One region of the Nonomuraea sp. NPDC050691 genome, then DNA from elsewhere that is predicted to be linked to it. Evidence: predicted binding sites of a transcription regulator. Region 1 holds the regulator's gene; the other holds the start of a gene.
What was found. The regulator HrcA, encoded in region 1, represses chaperone genes, less so after heat shock. The targets are predictions, from matches to a motif close to TTGGCACTCTCNNNNNGAGAGTGCCAA.
Positions count from the first base shown of each region.

Region 1 (8,465 bases):
CTTCATCTGCTCGGCCGAGGAGTTCTGGGCCTCGTCGAGGATGATGAAGGCGTCGTTGAGGGTGCGGCCCCGCATGTACGCCAGCGGCGCGACCTCGATCGTGCCCGCCGCCATCAGCTTGGGGATGGAGTCGGGGTCGACCATGTCGTGCAGCGCGTCGTACAGCGGCCGGAGGTAGGGGTCGATCTTCTCGTACAGCGTGCCCGGCAAAAAGCCGAGCCGCTCGCCCGCCTCGACGGCGGGGCGGGTGAGGATGATCCGGTTGATCCGCTTCTCCTGGAGCGCCCGCACGGCCTTGGCCATGGCGAGATAGGTCTTGCCGGTGCCGGCCGGGCCGATCCCGAACACGATCGTGTGGTTGTCGATCGCGTCGACGTAGCGCTTCTGGTTGACGGTCTTGGGCCGGATCGTCCGGCCGCGCGAGGAGAGGATGTCGAGGGAGAGCACCTCGGCCGGCCGGTCGGAGGTCATGCGGAGCATGGCGATGCTCCGCTCGACCGCGTCGGGCGTGAGCTCGCCGCCGCTCCTGAGCACTTCGACGAGCTCTTCGAACAGCCGCACCACGGCCCCGCTCTCGTCGGGGCCGCCGGTGACGGTGATCTCGTTTCCTCGGACGTGGATGTCGGCCCGGAAGGCGCTCTCGATGACACGCAGCAGCTCGTCACGGGAGCCCAGGAGGCTGACCATCGGGTATTCGTCCGGAATCAGCACCTTGGCCTGTGTGCGCGTCGGAGGTGCGGTCCGGCGGGTTTCATGTAGTTCGGACATGGGCAGGCCAGCGGCCTGATGCCTCCCGGTCTGTTCGTGTGTGCTTCTTCGCCCATGGTAGCCGGGCCCACGCGAACCGTTCTCGTCAATATCGGCCGGCCGCCGTCAGCCGGGGGGCCAGGTCAGGCCACGGCCCCCGAGCAGGTGCGCGTGGACGTGGAAGACCGTCTGGCCCGCGCCGGGCCCGGTGTTGAAGACCACGCGGTAGCCGGTGTCGGCCACGCCCTCCTGGACGGCCACGGCGTGGGCGGCCTTGAGGACGTCGTCGGCCAGCCCGTCGTCGGCCGCGGCCAGCGCCGCCGCGTCGGCGTGGTGCTCCTTGGGGATGACCAGCACGTGGGTCGGGGCCTGCGGGTTGATGTCGCGGAACGCGAGCGCCCGGTCGGTCTCCAGGACGACCTCGGCCGGGATCTCCTTGGCGACGATCTTGCAGAAGAGGCAGTCGGTCACCCGCCCAGCCTACCGAGACGGAACGCCCCCGCACGGCGATCACCGCGCCGTGCCGCCGGCGCCTCACCTGGAACGTTCCCAACTCCCCGAGCCCGTTGCGAATCGGTGACCGCAGGCGCCGTGCAAGGGAAGATCCTCGCGGTTAGGGTGGGTGTGCGAGACTGCAAGCACAACAGGACATATCGGGGTCGGGCACGGCCACCTGGCGAGGACACGACTGGGTAATGCCGCCTAAGGAACGTAAACCCTCTCGGAAGGCCGCGCGTCCTCATGAGGTGACCACCGAGACCCTTCTGGCCGACAGGTCGTTAGGGGCGGTGCCGGTCGGGTGGGACGCCGACATGGCCGTGACCGCGCTGTACAGCGCGCACTTTCGGTCATTGGTGCGTCTCGCTGTGTTGCTGGTACGCGACATGGCGACCGCCGAGGAGGTCGTGCAGGACGCGTTCGTCGCCATCCACGGCGCCTGGCGCAGACTGCGCGACCCCGACAAGGCACTCGCCTACCTGCGTCAATCCGTCGTCAACCGTTCCCGATCCGTGCTGCGTCATCGCGCGGTCGTCGAGAAGTATGCTCCCAAGGGTCTGCCCGACGCCCCGAGCGCCGAGAACGGCGCGATCGGCGAGCTCGAACGCTCGGCCGTGATCGAGGCGCTGCGGGCCCTGCCGGCACGTCAGAGAGAGGCGCTCGTCCTTCGCTACTACGGTGACCTGTCCGAGGCTGAGATAGCCCACGCCATGGGCATCAGCAAGGGAGCGGTCAAGAGCCACACCGCACGTGGCATGGCCGCTTTGCGTTCCGTCCTGGAGAAGATGTCATGACCCAGCCCCCCGACGAGTACGGCGACGTACTACGCCGAGTGCTGCGCGCGGAGGCGGACACGGCCGTGCCCTCGCCGGACGGACTGGAGATCATCCGGGCCCGCATCGAGCGGCGCGGCGTCCGCAACCTGTTCTGGTGGCGCGCGGGCGCCGCCGCGGCCAGCGCCGTGCTGGTGGCGGGCACGATCGTCATGGTGATCCCGGAGCTGCGCCACCAGGTGCTGCGCGAGACCGTGCAGGACGTGCGCAGCACCTCCACGCCGCCCGACGGCTCCTCCACCACCCGGGCCGTGTCGCCCGAGCCGCCGCAGCGGAGCGAGCCGCGCGAGGTCGTGGTGGTGCCCGACCCGACGACCCGGCCGCCCCGGCACATCCCCGAGACCGCGCGCTCCACCAGCAAGCCGACGCGCAGGACACCCTCCCCCACCCCGTGCCCCTCGACGGCGGACGAGCAGGCCGCGCGAGGCGACGACTGCCCCGGCGTGACGCCGTCCCCGACGCCCACCCCGTCCGCCACGGTGACGGACACGACGACGCCGACGACCGTGGCGTGCCCCGCCGAGGACTGCCCGACCGACGAGCCGCCGCAGCCGACGCAGCCCACCCAGGTCGTCACCACGATCACGGACACGAGCCCGCTCTCCCCGCAGTAGACGCGCCGGACGTCAGCACGCGTCAGGCGTCTCGCAGGGTTTCAGGAGCGACCAGCCTCGGGCCGGCTCCGGGCGTCACCAGCGGCCGGTGCGGGCCATGAGGACCGAGGCCGCCGCGACCCCGGCCGTCGAGGTGCGCAGCACCGTCGGCCCGAGCAGCACCGGCACGGCGCCGGCCGCCCTGAACCGGGCCACCTCCTCCTCCGCGACCCCGCCCTCCGGGCCCACGACCATGACGACGTCGCCGTCGGCCGGGACCTCCAGGCGCGACAGCGGCTCGGCGGCGTCCTCGTGGAGCACCAGGGCCAGGGCCGCGTCGCGCAGCAGCTTCTCCACCTGGGCCGTGGAAGCCGGCTCGGTCACCTCGGGCAGGTGGAAGCGGCGGGCCTGCTTGCCCGCCTCGCGAGCCGTGGAGCGCCAGCGGGCCAGCGCCTTGGCCGCCCGGTCGCCCTTCCACTGCGTGATGCTGCGCGAGGCCGCCCACGGGACGATCACGTCGACGCCCGCCTCGGTCATCATCTCGACGGCGAGCTCGCCCCGGTCGCCCTTCGGCAGGCCCTGCACGGCCACGATCCGGGGCCGGGGGGCCGGCACGTCGTACCGTCCGACCACGTCGAGCCGCAGGGAGTCCTTCAGCGCCTCGCGCACCACGCACTCGGCGACCGCGCCGGCGCCGTCGGTCAGGTCCACCCGCTCACCGGCGCGCAGCCGACGCACGGCCGCGGCGTGGCGCCCCTCGGGGCCGTCGAGCACCAGCTCGGACCCGCCCAGGGCGTCGGACAGGAAGACGGGAACGCTCACGTCCGCCCGTCTCTCCCGCGCGGCGCCCTCATCTCCCGTTGAACGCGTCGCGCAGCCGTGAGAAAAAACCCTGCTGGCCCGGCGCGAACTTGCCCGGAGGCCGCTCCTCGCCGCGCAGCTTGGCCAGCTCGCGCAGCAGCTCCTCCTGCGCCGGGTCGAGCCGCAACGGCGTCTCGACGTTGACGTGGATCAGCAGGTCGCCCCGGCCGCTCTCGTTGAGCCGCTGCACGCCCCGGCCGTACATCGTGATGACCTGCCCCGACTGGGTGCCCGGCCGCACGTCGATCTCCTCGGCGCCGTCGAGCGTCTCCACGGTGAGCACGGTGCCGAGCGCCGCGGCCGTCATCGGGATCTGCACCGTGCAGTGCAGGTCGTCGCCGCGCCGCTCGAAGATCTCGTGCGGGCGCTCGACGATCTCCAGGAACAGGTCGCCGGGCGGGCCGCCGCCGGGGCCGACCTCGCCCTCGCCGGCGAGCTGGATGTGGGTGCCGTCCTCGACTCCCGCCGGGATGCGCACCTTGATCGTACGGCGGGTGCGCACGCGGCCGTCGCCGGAGCACTCCTGGCAGGGGTGGCGGATGATCGACCCGAAGCCGCCGCACTGGGGACACGGCCGGGAGGTCATGACCTGGCCCAGGAACGACCGGGTGACCTGGGAGATCTCGCCGCGGCCGTTGCACATGTCGCAGGTGTCGGGGTGGGTGCCGGGCGCGGCGCCGGCGCCCTGGCAGACCTCACACAGCACGGCCGTGTCGACGACCAGCTCACGGGTGGTGCCGAACGCGGTCTCGCGCAGGTCGAGCTCGACGCGGATGGTCGCGTTGCGGCCCCTGCGGGCGCGCGAGCGGGGACCGCGGGAGCCGCCGGCCGAGCCGAAGAACGCGTCCATGATGTCGCTGAACGGGAAGCCCGCGCCGAAACCGCCGGCCCCCGCGCCCGCCGCGGCGCCACCGAACGGGTCGGCGCCGAGGTCGTACATCTGGCGCTTGTTCGCGTCGGACAGCACCTCGTAGGCCTGCGTGATCTCCTTGAACCGCTCCTGGGTCTCAGGGTCGGGGTTCACGTCAGGGTGGAGCTCCCGGGCCAGCCTGCGGTAGGCCTTCTTGATCTCGTCCTGACTGGCGTCACGGCGCACCCCGAGGGTGGCGTAGTAGTCGCTGTTTGCCACTTATCGACCTCTTATGATGCAGCCAGGATCTGGCTGACGTAGCGTGCCACCGCGCGTACGGCGCCCATCGTCACGGGGTAGTCCATCCTCGTGGGACCCAGCACGCCGAGGCGTGCCAGTTGGTTGTCGCCAGAACCGTATCCGGTCGCGACGATGGACGTGCCGTGGAGATAGGGGTTTTCCGAGCCGATGCGCACGGTGAGCGCGGACGGGGTGTCGCCGGACGTCTCGCCGAGCAGCCGCATGAGCACGACCTGCTCCTCCAGGGCCTCCAGCACGGCGCGCAGGCCGGTGGTGAAGTCGGCGCCGGCGAGATTGGCCGCCCCGGCGAAGACGATCTTCTCGTCGTGGCGTTCGACGAGGGTCTCGAGCAGCACCGACAGGATCGTGGCCACGGCCGGCCGGTCCTCGGCGGGCAGCCGCTCGGGAAGGTCGGCGACCAGCTCGGGCACGGCGCTCAGGCCGCAGCCGTCGAGTGAGGCGTTGAGCACGGCCCGCAGGTGCGCGATGCGGGTGTCCTCCACGACCTCGGGCAGCTCGACGACCCGCTGCTCGACGCGGCCGGTGTTGGTGATGAGGACCAGCATGACCCGCCGCTCGGTCAGCGGCACGATCTCGACGTGCCGGACCGTCGAGCGGGTCAGCGTCGGGTACTGCACGACCGCCACCTGCCGGGTGAGCTGCGCGAGCAGCCGGACGGTGCGGGTGACCACGTCGTCGAGGTCGACCGCCCCGGCCAGGAACGTCTCGATCGCCCGCCGCTCCGCCGCGGACAGCGGCTTGACCTGGGACAACCGGTCGACGAACAGCCGGTAGCCCTTGTCGGTCGGCACGCGGCCCGCGCTGGTGTGCGGCTGGGTGATGTAGCCCTCCTCCTCCAGCGCGGCCATGTCGTTGCGGACCGTGGCGGGGGAGACCTTGAGATTGTGGCGCTCCGCCAGCGCCTTGGAGCCCACCGGTTCGTTGGTGGACACGTAGTCTTCGACAATGGCGCGGAGCACCGCCAGCTTACGATCGTCGAGCACGTGCTCACCTCCTGCCTCTGCCTCGCGGGAACGACCGTCTAGCACTCTGTGTTCCCGAGTGCCAAGTGTACGGCTCTCACCCACAAGGTGCGATAACACCTGACCATCCTGCTGCTGGCGCGGGCCCGGCCTTAGGGATCACACTGGCCGACATGACCGACGATTCCCCGTCCCAGCCGCCAGGGTCCGAGCCGCCCGGCCCGGCGCCCGGATCCGGCCCGTACCCCGGTCAGCCCGCTCCTCCCCCGCACGGCCCGCCGCAGGGCGGTCAGGCTCCGCCGCCGTACGGGCGGCAGCCGTACCAGACGGGCCCCCACGGCACGCCGCAGCAGGCCCCGTACCCGCCTCCGCCCCACGGCGGGCCGTCGGGTGAGCAGCGAGCCTACCCGCCGCCGCCCTACGGGCCGGGACCTTCGACGGGTGCGCACGCCCCCTACCCGCAGGCGCCTCCCCCGCAGGGCCCCTACGGGGCGCCTTCAGGCGAGCAGGGACCGTACGGCCCGCCCCCGGGCCCGGTCTCGGGTCCGCAGGGCCCTTACGGTCCTCCGTCCGGCGCTCAGGGGCCGTACTACGGACCGCCGTCGGGTCCGCAGGGGCCGTACCCCGGACCGGGTGGGCAGGCACCGTACGCGGGGCAGCCCTTCGGCGCGGCCGGCCCGTACGGCGGCGGCCCCCTGTCCACGCCGTGGGTCAGCCCCAAGCTGCTGCGGCCCCCGCTGTGGTGGGTGTGGGCGGCGTGGGGAGTGGCGCTGGTGTGCGTGGTGGCCGGGGTGGCGCTGTTCGCCAACGGCGTGACGGGCACGGTGAGCAGCGCGCTGCCGACGAAGACGTTCGCAGCGGGCGAGATCGTCTCCGTGACCGTGGACCCCGCCGACGACCCGGTCGTGTACCTGGCCAGCGCCACGCCCGTCGAATACACCTGCTCGGTCACCGGCGGCGACGGCAAGGGGCTGCTGGCCAAGATGCCCGGCACCATGACGGTCACCCAGGGCTCGACCCGGTGGCAGGCCATCCTCGCCCTGAACGTGTCCAAGGAGGGCGGCTACGTGCTCAAGTGCGGCACGCTGCAGTCCGTGGGCGCGCGCTTCGCGGTGGGCCCGTCCGTGGACACCGGCGGGCTCGCGGGGGGCGTGGCGGCGCTGGTGCTGCTGCCCGGTCTCGGCATCCTGCTGGCGATCGTCGTCACGGTCGTCGTCCTGGTACGGCGCGGCGGCCACCGCAAGCGCCTCGCCGCGGGCGGATGAGCCTCGCACGACCACGCGGGCAAGCGGGTGGATGAGCCTCGCACGACGACGCGGGCGGATGGATGAGCCTTGTGCGACGACTCGGGGCGGGTGGATCGCAAGGCCGTCGCGGCGGGCGGGTGATTTGCTACGGTCCCCGTGTGTACGACGGTGATGTTCTCGCGGGAAACTGGCGGCGGCCGGGCAAGGGCACGATCCCGAAGGTGCCCGCCGAACTCGACCTCGTCGTGGAGGACGCCGAGAGCGGCTTCTGCGGCGCGGTCGTGGGCTGCGACAAGGAGGCCGTCACGCTGGAGGACCGCTTCGGCAAGCGGCGGCTGTTCCCGCTGGCGCCCGCCGCGTTCCTGCTGGAGGGCAAGATCGTGACGCTGGTGCGGCCGGCCACGGCGCCGCGCGGGCCGAGGCGCAGCGCGTCCGGGTCGATCGCGGTGGAGGGGCTGCGCGCCAAGGTCGCCAAGGAGAGCCGCATCTACGTCGAGGGAGTCCACGACGCCGCCCTCGTCGAGAAGATCTGGGGCCACGACCTTCGCGTGGAGGGGGTGGTGGTCGAGTACCTGGAGGGCGTGGACGACCTGCCCGCGATCGTCGCCGAGTTCGGCCCCGAGCCGGGACGCCGGCTGGGTGTGCTGGTGGACCACCTGGTGCCCGGGTCCAAGGAGAGCCGCATCGCCGCCCAGGTGACCTCGCCGGACGTGCTCGTGGTGGGGCACCCGTTCGTCGACATCTGGCAGGCGGTCAAGCCGTCCGCGCTGCGCATCGCCGCCTGGCCGGAGGTGCCGCGCGGGGTGCCGTGGAAGGAGGGCGTGATCGCCGCCCTGGGCTGGCGCGTGGAGCCGGCCGAGGCCTGGCGGCGCATCCTGGGCTCCGTCTCCTCGTTCGCGGACCTGGAGCCCGAGCTGCTCGGCCGGGTGGAAGAACTGATCGACTTTGTCACGGAGGCACGATGAGTCAGGACCCGCCGAACCACCAGCCCGACGACGACGCCACCCGGCGCGTCCCCCGCCCGGATCCCGAGCATGGGGCGGGTCACGGCACGGGCCCGCAGGCCGCGCCCGAGTACGGCTCCGGCGCCCAGCCCGAGCCGGGGTACGGGGCGGGCGGGCCTGCCTACGGGCCGGGCCCTCAGGCCGGTCCTGCGTACGGGTCAGGGCCCCAGCCTGGTGTTGCGCACGGGTCGGGCCCGCAGCCGGGGACGCCGTACGGGCCGGGCCCGCAGCCGGGACCCGGGTACGGCGCGGGGCCGCAGTCCGGCGGCCAGGGCTACGGTTACGGCCAGCAGCCGCCCCCGCCGCCCGGTCACCAGCCCGGACCCGGTTACCAACAGCCCGGCTACCAGCAGCACGGCTACGGCCACCAGCAGCCGAGCGCGCCCGGCTACCCGGGCAGCCAGGGATACCAGCAGCCCGGCCCCGGCCACCCCGGCGCGTACCAGCGCCCGCCGCACCGGCCCGGCGTGTACGGCCCCCGTCCCGGCACGGACGACACCACGATGGCGATGCTCTCCCACCTGCTGGGACTGCTGGTCTCCTGGGTCG
Region 1 covers NZ_JBFAIA010000138.1:13,532-21,996, forward strand. Annotated here, with positions in the region: gene AB0H81_RS33390 (PhoH family protein) at 1-768, opposite strand, end outside; gene AB0H81_RS33395 (histidine triad nucleotide-binding protein) at 874-1,218, opposite strand; gene AB0H81_RS33400 (SigE family RNA polymerase sigma factor) at 1,560-2,039, shown strand; gene AB0H81_RS33405 (hypothetical protein) at 2,036-2,692, shown strand; gene AB0H81_RS33410 (16S rRNA (uracil(1498)-N(3))-methyltransferase) at 2,768-3,493, opposite strand; gene dnaJ (molecular chaperone DnaJ) at 3,522-4,661, opposite strand; gene hrcA (heat-inducible transcriptional repressor HrcA) at 4,673-5,686, opposite strand; gene AB0H81_RS33425 (hypothetical protein) at 5,839-6,930, shown strand; gene AB0H81_RS33430 (DUF3097 domain-containing protein) at 7,071-7,877, shown strand; gene AB0H81_RS33435 (DUF4870 domain-containing protein) at 7,874-8,465, shown strand, end outside.

Region 2 (5,893 bases), on a different contig from region 1:
CGTCGTCGACGTCACGCCGGACGCCTCGCCGATCGTCGGGCTGAGCCCGGTCGACGGCCTGGATCTCAACTGCGGGTGGGGCCGGCCCTGCGCGCCGCAGCTCCAGGTCTGGTCCGGCGAGGACCTGCTCGATGTGTCCGAGGTCGCGGGCCGCCATGGCCAGGTGCAGCGCCGTGCGCCGGGCGTACTGGTCCTGTGCGGACAGCTCATCGAGGAGAACGCGCAGGTGCGGGGTGCCGGCCAGGCGGCGGGCGTGGAGGGCCAGCGCCCGCATGCGCAGCGGGTACGGGAGGGGTTCCAGACGCGCCTGCAACGCGGCGGCGCGGGCGTCGATGGGGATGTCGATGTCGTGGGCCGGCTCCTGGGCCGGCACCGTGGGCCTCAACGGCCTGGGCGGAGACCGCCCTTTCCACTCGTCATGCCGACGATGGTGGCCGATCATCCCCTTCCCGCGCAACCCGCCTGCTCACAGGGGGCCGGCACTGGGCCCGCGAAGGAACGAGGCGCCGTCGGGGTGTGCCGGCCCGGCCGGGGTGCCGGCCAGGCGGGATCCAGGACTGCCTCCCGCCGGGCATGACGGTTGGACGGCAGGTCCCGGCCTCATGAACCCTCCGGGCCGCGACATGCCGCAGGGAGCCGCAGGGAGAAGGGGGAGCGTGGCCCCGCCGGGACGCCGGGGAAGCGTCAGGACGGCGGGGTGGCGGGGAAGACGCAGGACAGGGCGCGGGTCAGGACAGTGGCGAAGGAGTCGCTGTTGCCGGGCGCGAGCCAGTGGCGTCCGGCCACGCGGATCGCGCCGGCGACCGAGGCGGCCGTGACGGCCGGGAACAGGTCGCGGGCGGGGTCGGTGCCGGTGCGCGCCGCGATCGCCTCGGCCAGCGGGCCCTCCGCCATGGTGAACGCCTTCAGCGCCTCGCCCTCCAGCTCGGGCGTCGACATGATCATGCGAAGGCCGGCCCGGTCGGGCTCGGGGTCGGTGTAGAGCTCGACCATGGCCGCGACGACGGCCCGGTCGAGCGGCTCGTCGCCGGGCCGCGAGCGCAGCGCCTGCCCCGCGCGTCTCGCCTGGTCGGCCTGCAGGGCGCAGATGGCCTCCTCCCTGCTGGAGAAGTAGTTGTTGTACGTACGGGGAGAGACGCCCGCGGCCGTGGCGATGTCATGGACGCGGACGAGGGCCAGCCCGCTGGGGCCCTGCTCGATGGCCAGGCGCAGCGCGGCGTGGCTGATCGCGTCCCGGGTGGCCCGCTTGTTGCGCGCCCGGAGATCCATGGCGTCGTCGTTCATGGGGACACTCTATCGATGTTGCGTGGCGCGCACTTGATGCGTGTCGCGCAAGTTGTGGGTAGAGTGCGGGAGACGCCCGGCACTCACACCTGGAGAGTGCCAACCGCACGGGTGTGCCGGGAGGGCGAGGTCCATCGGCATGCCCTGCGCGCCGGGGGCCGTCCGTCGCGGGCGCCGTCCCGGCACACCCCCATCATGAGCAGGAGCAGCGATGACCTCGAAGATGATCGCGTTCGACGAGGAGGCCCGGCGCGGCCTGGAACGCGGAATGAACCGGCTCGCCGACGCCGTCAAGGTGACCCTCGGCCCCAAGGGCCGCAACGTCGTGCTGGAGAAGAAGTGGGGCGCCCCCACGATCACCAACGACGGTGTCTCCATCGCCAAGGAGATCGAGCTCGAGGACCCGTGGGAGAAGATCGGCGCCGAGCTGGTCAAGGAAGTCGCCAAGAAGACGGACGACGTCGCGGGCGACGGCACCACCACGGCCACCGTGCTCGCCCAGGCGCTCGTGCGCGAGGGGCTGCGCAACGTGGCGGCCGGCGCCAACCCGATGGCCCTGAAGAAGGGCATCGAGTCCGCCGTCGAGCGGGTCAGCGAGGAGCTCTCCACCCTGGCCAGGGACGTGGAGACCAAGGAGCAGATCGCCTCCACCGCCTCCATCTCCGCCGCCGACCCCGAGATCGGCTCGCTCATCGCCGAGGCGATGGACAAGGTCGGCAAGGAAGGCGTCATCACCGTCGAGGAGAGCAACACCTTCGGTCTGGAGCTGGAGCTCACCGAGGGCATGCGCTTCGACAAGGGCTACCTCGCCCCGCTCTTCGTCACCGACTCCGACCGGCTCGAAGCGGTTCTGGACGACCCCTACGTCCTCGTCGTGAGCGGCAGGATCTCGGCCAACCGGGACCTGGTGCCGCTGCTCGACAAGGTGGTGCAGGCGGGTGGGTCGCTGCTCGTCATCGCCGAGGACGTCGAGGCCGAGGCGCTGGCCACGCTGATCGTCAACAAGATGAAGGGCGTCCTCCGGTCGGTGGCGGTCAAGGCGCCCGGCTTCGGTGACCGCCGCAAGGCCATGCTCGGCGACATCGCCGTCCTCGCCGGTGGCCAGGTCATCGCCGAGGAGCTGGGCCTGAAGCTGGAGAGCACCACGCTCGACCAGCTCGGCCGCGCCCGCAAGGTCGTGGTGACCAAGGACGAGACCACCATCGTCGACGGCGCCGGAGACCCCGACGCCATCGCGGGTCGCGTCAACGAGATCCGCGCCGAGATCGAGCGCACCGACTCCGACTACGACCGCGAGAAGCTCCAGGAACGCCTCGCGAAGCTGGCCGGCGGCGTGGCCGTCATCAAGGCCGGCGCCGCGACCGAGGTCGAGCTCAAGGAGCGCAAGCACCGCATCGAGGACGCCGTGCGCAACGCGAAGGCGGCCGTCGAGGAGGGCGTCGTCCCCGGCGGTGGCGTGGCGCTGCTGCAGGCGGGCGCCAAGGCGTTCGACAAGCTGGAGCTGAGCGGCGACGAGGCCACCGGTGCCGCGATCGTCCGCAAGGCTCTGGAGGAGCCGCTCAAGCAGATCGCCGTCAACGCCGGCCTCGAGGGCGGGGTGGTCGCCGAGCGCGTGCGCGGCCTGGATCCCGGCCACGGCCTCGACGCGGTGACCGGCGCGTACGTGGACATGTTCGCGGCGGGCATCATAGACCCGGCCAAGGTGACGCGTTCGGCGCTGCGGAACGCCGCCTCCATCGCGGCGCTCTTCCTCACCACCGAGGCCGTCATCGCCGAGAAGCCGGAGAAGACCCCGGCCGCCCCTGCCGGGATGCCGGGCGGCGACATGGACTTCTAGCCGCTATTTGATCACCCGCTCGGTGATCTTCTCGCCGTCCAGCGGCACGGCGAGGCAGTACACGGTCCTGTGCCGGGGCCAGTCGGCCTGCGCCGGTGTGAGACCCAGCAGGCCGACGACGTCCCGCTCGGACTCCTTGACGCGCATCCTGGGCGAGCAGCCGTCGTCCACCAGCCGGTCCATGTCCGCCCCCGGCCAGGGTCCGTCGGCCAGCACGTACGTGGTGGCGAACTCCGCCGAGTGCGGCACGTCGCAGGCGACGACGGTCACCATGAAGTTCGTGGGCATGGGCTCGATGCAGTCGCCGGGACGCAGCTCGGTGGCGTGATACCGCTGCGCGCCCGCGCTCGCGGTCTCCTCGGCGGACGGCGTCCGCGGGGCGGCCGCGGGCACGGGCGAGACCGGTCCGGGCGCGTCCGGTGAGCCGGCCGCCCCCGCGCAGCCGGCGAGCGGCAGGACCAGGCAGGCGACGGCGAGTGAGGTTCGGATCATGGCGCCTGAGAATGCCAGCCCAAGATCACTCGTAGGCCACGACTCTGCCATTCCATAGAATCTTCCAGTTGCTGGAAGTTTCTGGCGAGCGTGTATTCGTGGTCATGGAGGAGTCGCGGCGCGAACGGAAGAAGCGGCTGACCAGGCAGCGGATCGCCACAGCGGCCGTCGCGCTGTTCGTCGAGCAGGGGTACGAGGAGACCATGGTGGCGCAGATCGCCGCCGCGGCCGACGTCGACCCCAAGACCTTCTTCAACTATTTCCGCAGCAAGGACGACGTGCTGTTCGCCGACATGGACCACGTCCACGACCTGCTCCTGGGGGCGATCGTCCGGCGCCACCCGGACGAGGGGCCGGGTGAGGTGCTCGTGCGGATGGTCCAGGAGTACGCCGCCCACCGCCGGCCCGAGGTCACCCCGAAGAAGCCCGAGGAGCTGTCGGCGTGGTCGCGGCTCGTCCTGACCAGCCCGGCCCTCCAGGCGAAGGGGCTGTACGTGCTGCTGGACATCCAGCAGCGGATCGCCGACGCGCTGGTGGAGGCGTTCCCCGGGCAGCTCGACCCGATCACGGCGGCGGCCATGACCGGCTCCCTGATGGGCGCCATCCAGCAGACGACCCTGGCGAGCGTCCGGCTCGGCCGCACGCAGGACGAGATGTGGGAGGCGTCCCGGCGCGGTCTCGACATCGCCGCGCGCGGCCTGCTCTCGGTGCGGCCCTCCGCCGAAGGCCCCTGACGCGAGCACCGCGGACGCGAGCACGCGGGAACGAGCACCGCGGACGCGGAACACCTGACGCGAAACCACCTGACGAGGACGCGACCCGGCCCCGGCGTCACCCGTGCCGGCGCGCCCGCCTGGCCGAGATGGTGGCCCACGCCCGCGCGCACTCGCCCTATTACCGCGAGCTGTACCAGGGCCTGCCGGAGCGGGTCGACGACCCGGCGCTGCTCCCGGTCACCGACAAGAAGGCGCTGATGGCCCGGTTCGACGACTGGGTCACCGACCGCGAGATCACGCTGGAGCGGGTCCAGGAGTTCGTGGCCGACCCCGCGCGGGCGGGGGAGGCGTTCCAGGGGCGGTACATGGTGGCCACCACTTCCGGCACCAGCGGAGTGCGCGGCCTGTTCGTGCTGGACGAGCGGTGCATGGCCGTGCACACCGCCCTCGGGTCACGCGCCGGAGGGGGGCTGGGGCCGCGTGACCTGCGGGCGCCCGGCGTCGAGCGGTTCCAGATCGTCCAGACCGCGCCCACCACCCTGCCCGTGCGCCTGCGGGCCGGCGACGGCGACGGCGCCGACGCCGTGTGGCGGACGGTGCGCCGCGAGATCGCCCACCTGCTCGCCGAGCACAAGGCCGGCGACGTCACGCTGGAGCGCGCCGAGGAGCCGCCGCAGCAGTCGCCGGGCGGGAAGCTCCGCAGGATCATCCCCCTGACCAGGCCCTGACGCCCTGACGCCCTGACGCCAGCACATCATGGACCGGCGCGTCAGGGGGGACCGAGCACGGACGGGGCGATGAGCGCGCGGGCGGCGTCGGCGAAGTACTGCTCGGAGGCGTACTGCTCGGCCGCGTCCTGCTCGGAGACGTCCTGCTGTGAGCCGTCCCGCTCGGCGGGCGGGGCGATCAGGCCGAGGACCACCCCCTGGCTGAGGCCGACGAGCAGGCCCCGGAGGGCCGTGGCCAGGCGCTGAGCCTGGCGCGGGCTGAGCGCGGCCCCGTCGTGCGCGCGGCCGGCGAACAACGCGGTCAGCCGTTCCTCGTGGGCCCGCACGGAGGCGGCGAACCTGGGCCGCAGCCCCGGGTCGCGCAGGGCCAGGTCCTGCAGGCTGATCTCGAACGACAGGTGACGCAGTGCGTCGGGGTCGTCGCACAGGCGGCGGTAGTGGCGGGCGAAGGCGCCGACCGCGTCCGCGAGGCCGAGGCCGGGAGGGACGGCCTGTTCCAGGTCCTCGTAGTGCGGGCCCAGGTAGTCGGTGAGCAGCGCGATCAGCAGGCCGTTCTTGCTGCCGAACAGCGAGTAGACGGCGCCGGTCGTGAGCCCCGCCTGCTCGGCGATCTCCTCCAGCGTGGCCCGGTGGCCGTTCCTGGAGACGACCTGGCGCGCGGAGTCGAGCAGCGCCCGCCGGTTCCGCTCCTTGGCCTCCGCTCGTGTCATTCTCATAATGAGATTATTACCGTAATCTCCTTATGAATGTTGGGGAGTTGCTCGGGATGTTGCTGCGCATCGTGACCCCCCGACCCCACCGATAGGAGCACCACTATGGACGTCGCCGCCGCCATC
Region 2 covers NZ_JBFAIA010000287.1:5-5,897, forward strand. Annotated here, with positions in the region: partial or broken gene AB0H81_RS43305 (hypothetical protein) at 1-373, opposite strand, end outside; gene AB0H81_RS43310 (TetR family transcriptional regulator) at 685-1,284, opposite strand; gene groL (chaperonin GroEL) at 1,496-3,121, shown strand; gene AB0H81_RS43320 (hypothetical protein) at 3,125-3,613, opposite strand; gene AB0H81_RS43325 (TetR/AcrR family transcriptional regulator) at 3,682-4,347, shown strand; gene AB0H81_RS43330 (hypothetical protein) at 4,476-5,057, shown strand; gene AB0H81_RS43335 (TetR/AcrR family transcriptional regulator) at 5,099-5,767, opposite strand; partial or broken gene AB0H81_RS43340 (maleylpyruvate isomerase family mycothiol-dependent enzyme) at 5,873-5,893, shown strand, end outside.
Region 2: groL (chaperonin GroEL) is a predicted target of HrcA. The motif match lies at 1,361-1,387, and genes of this name have one in related genera.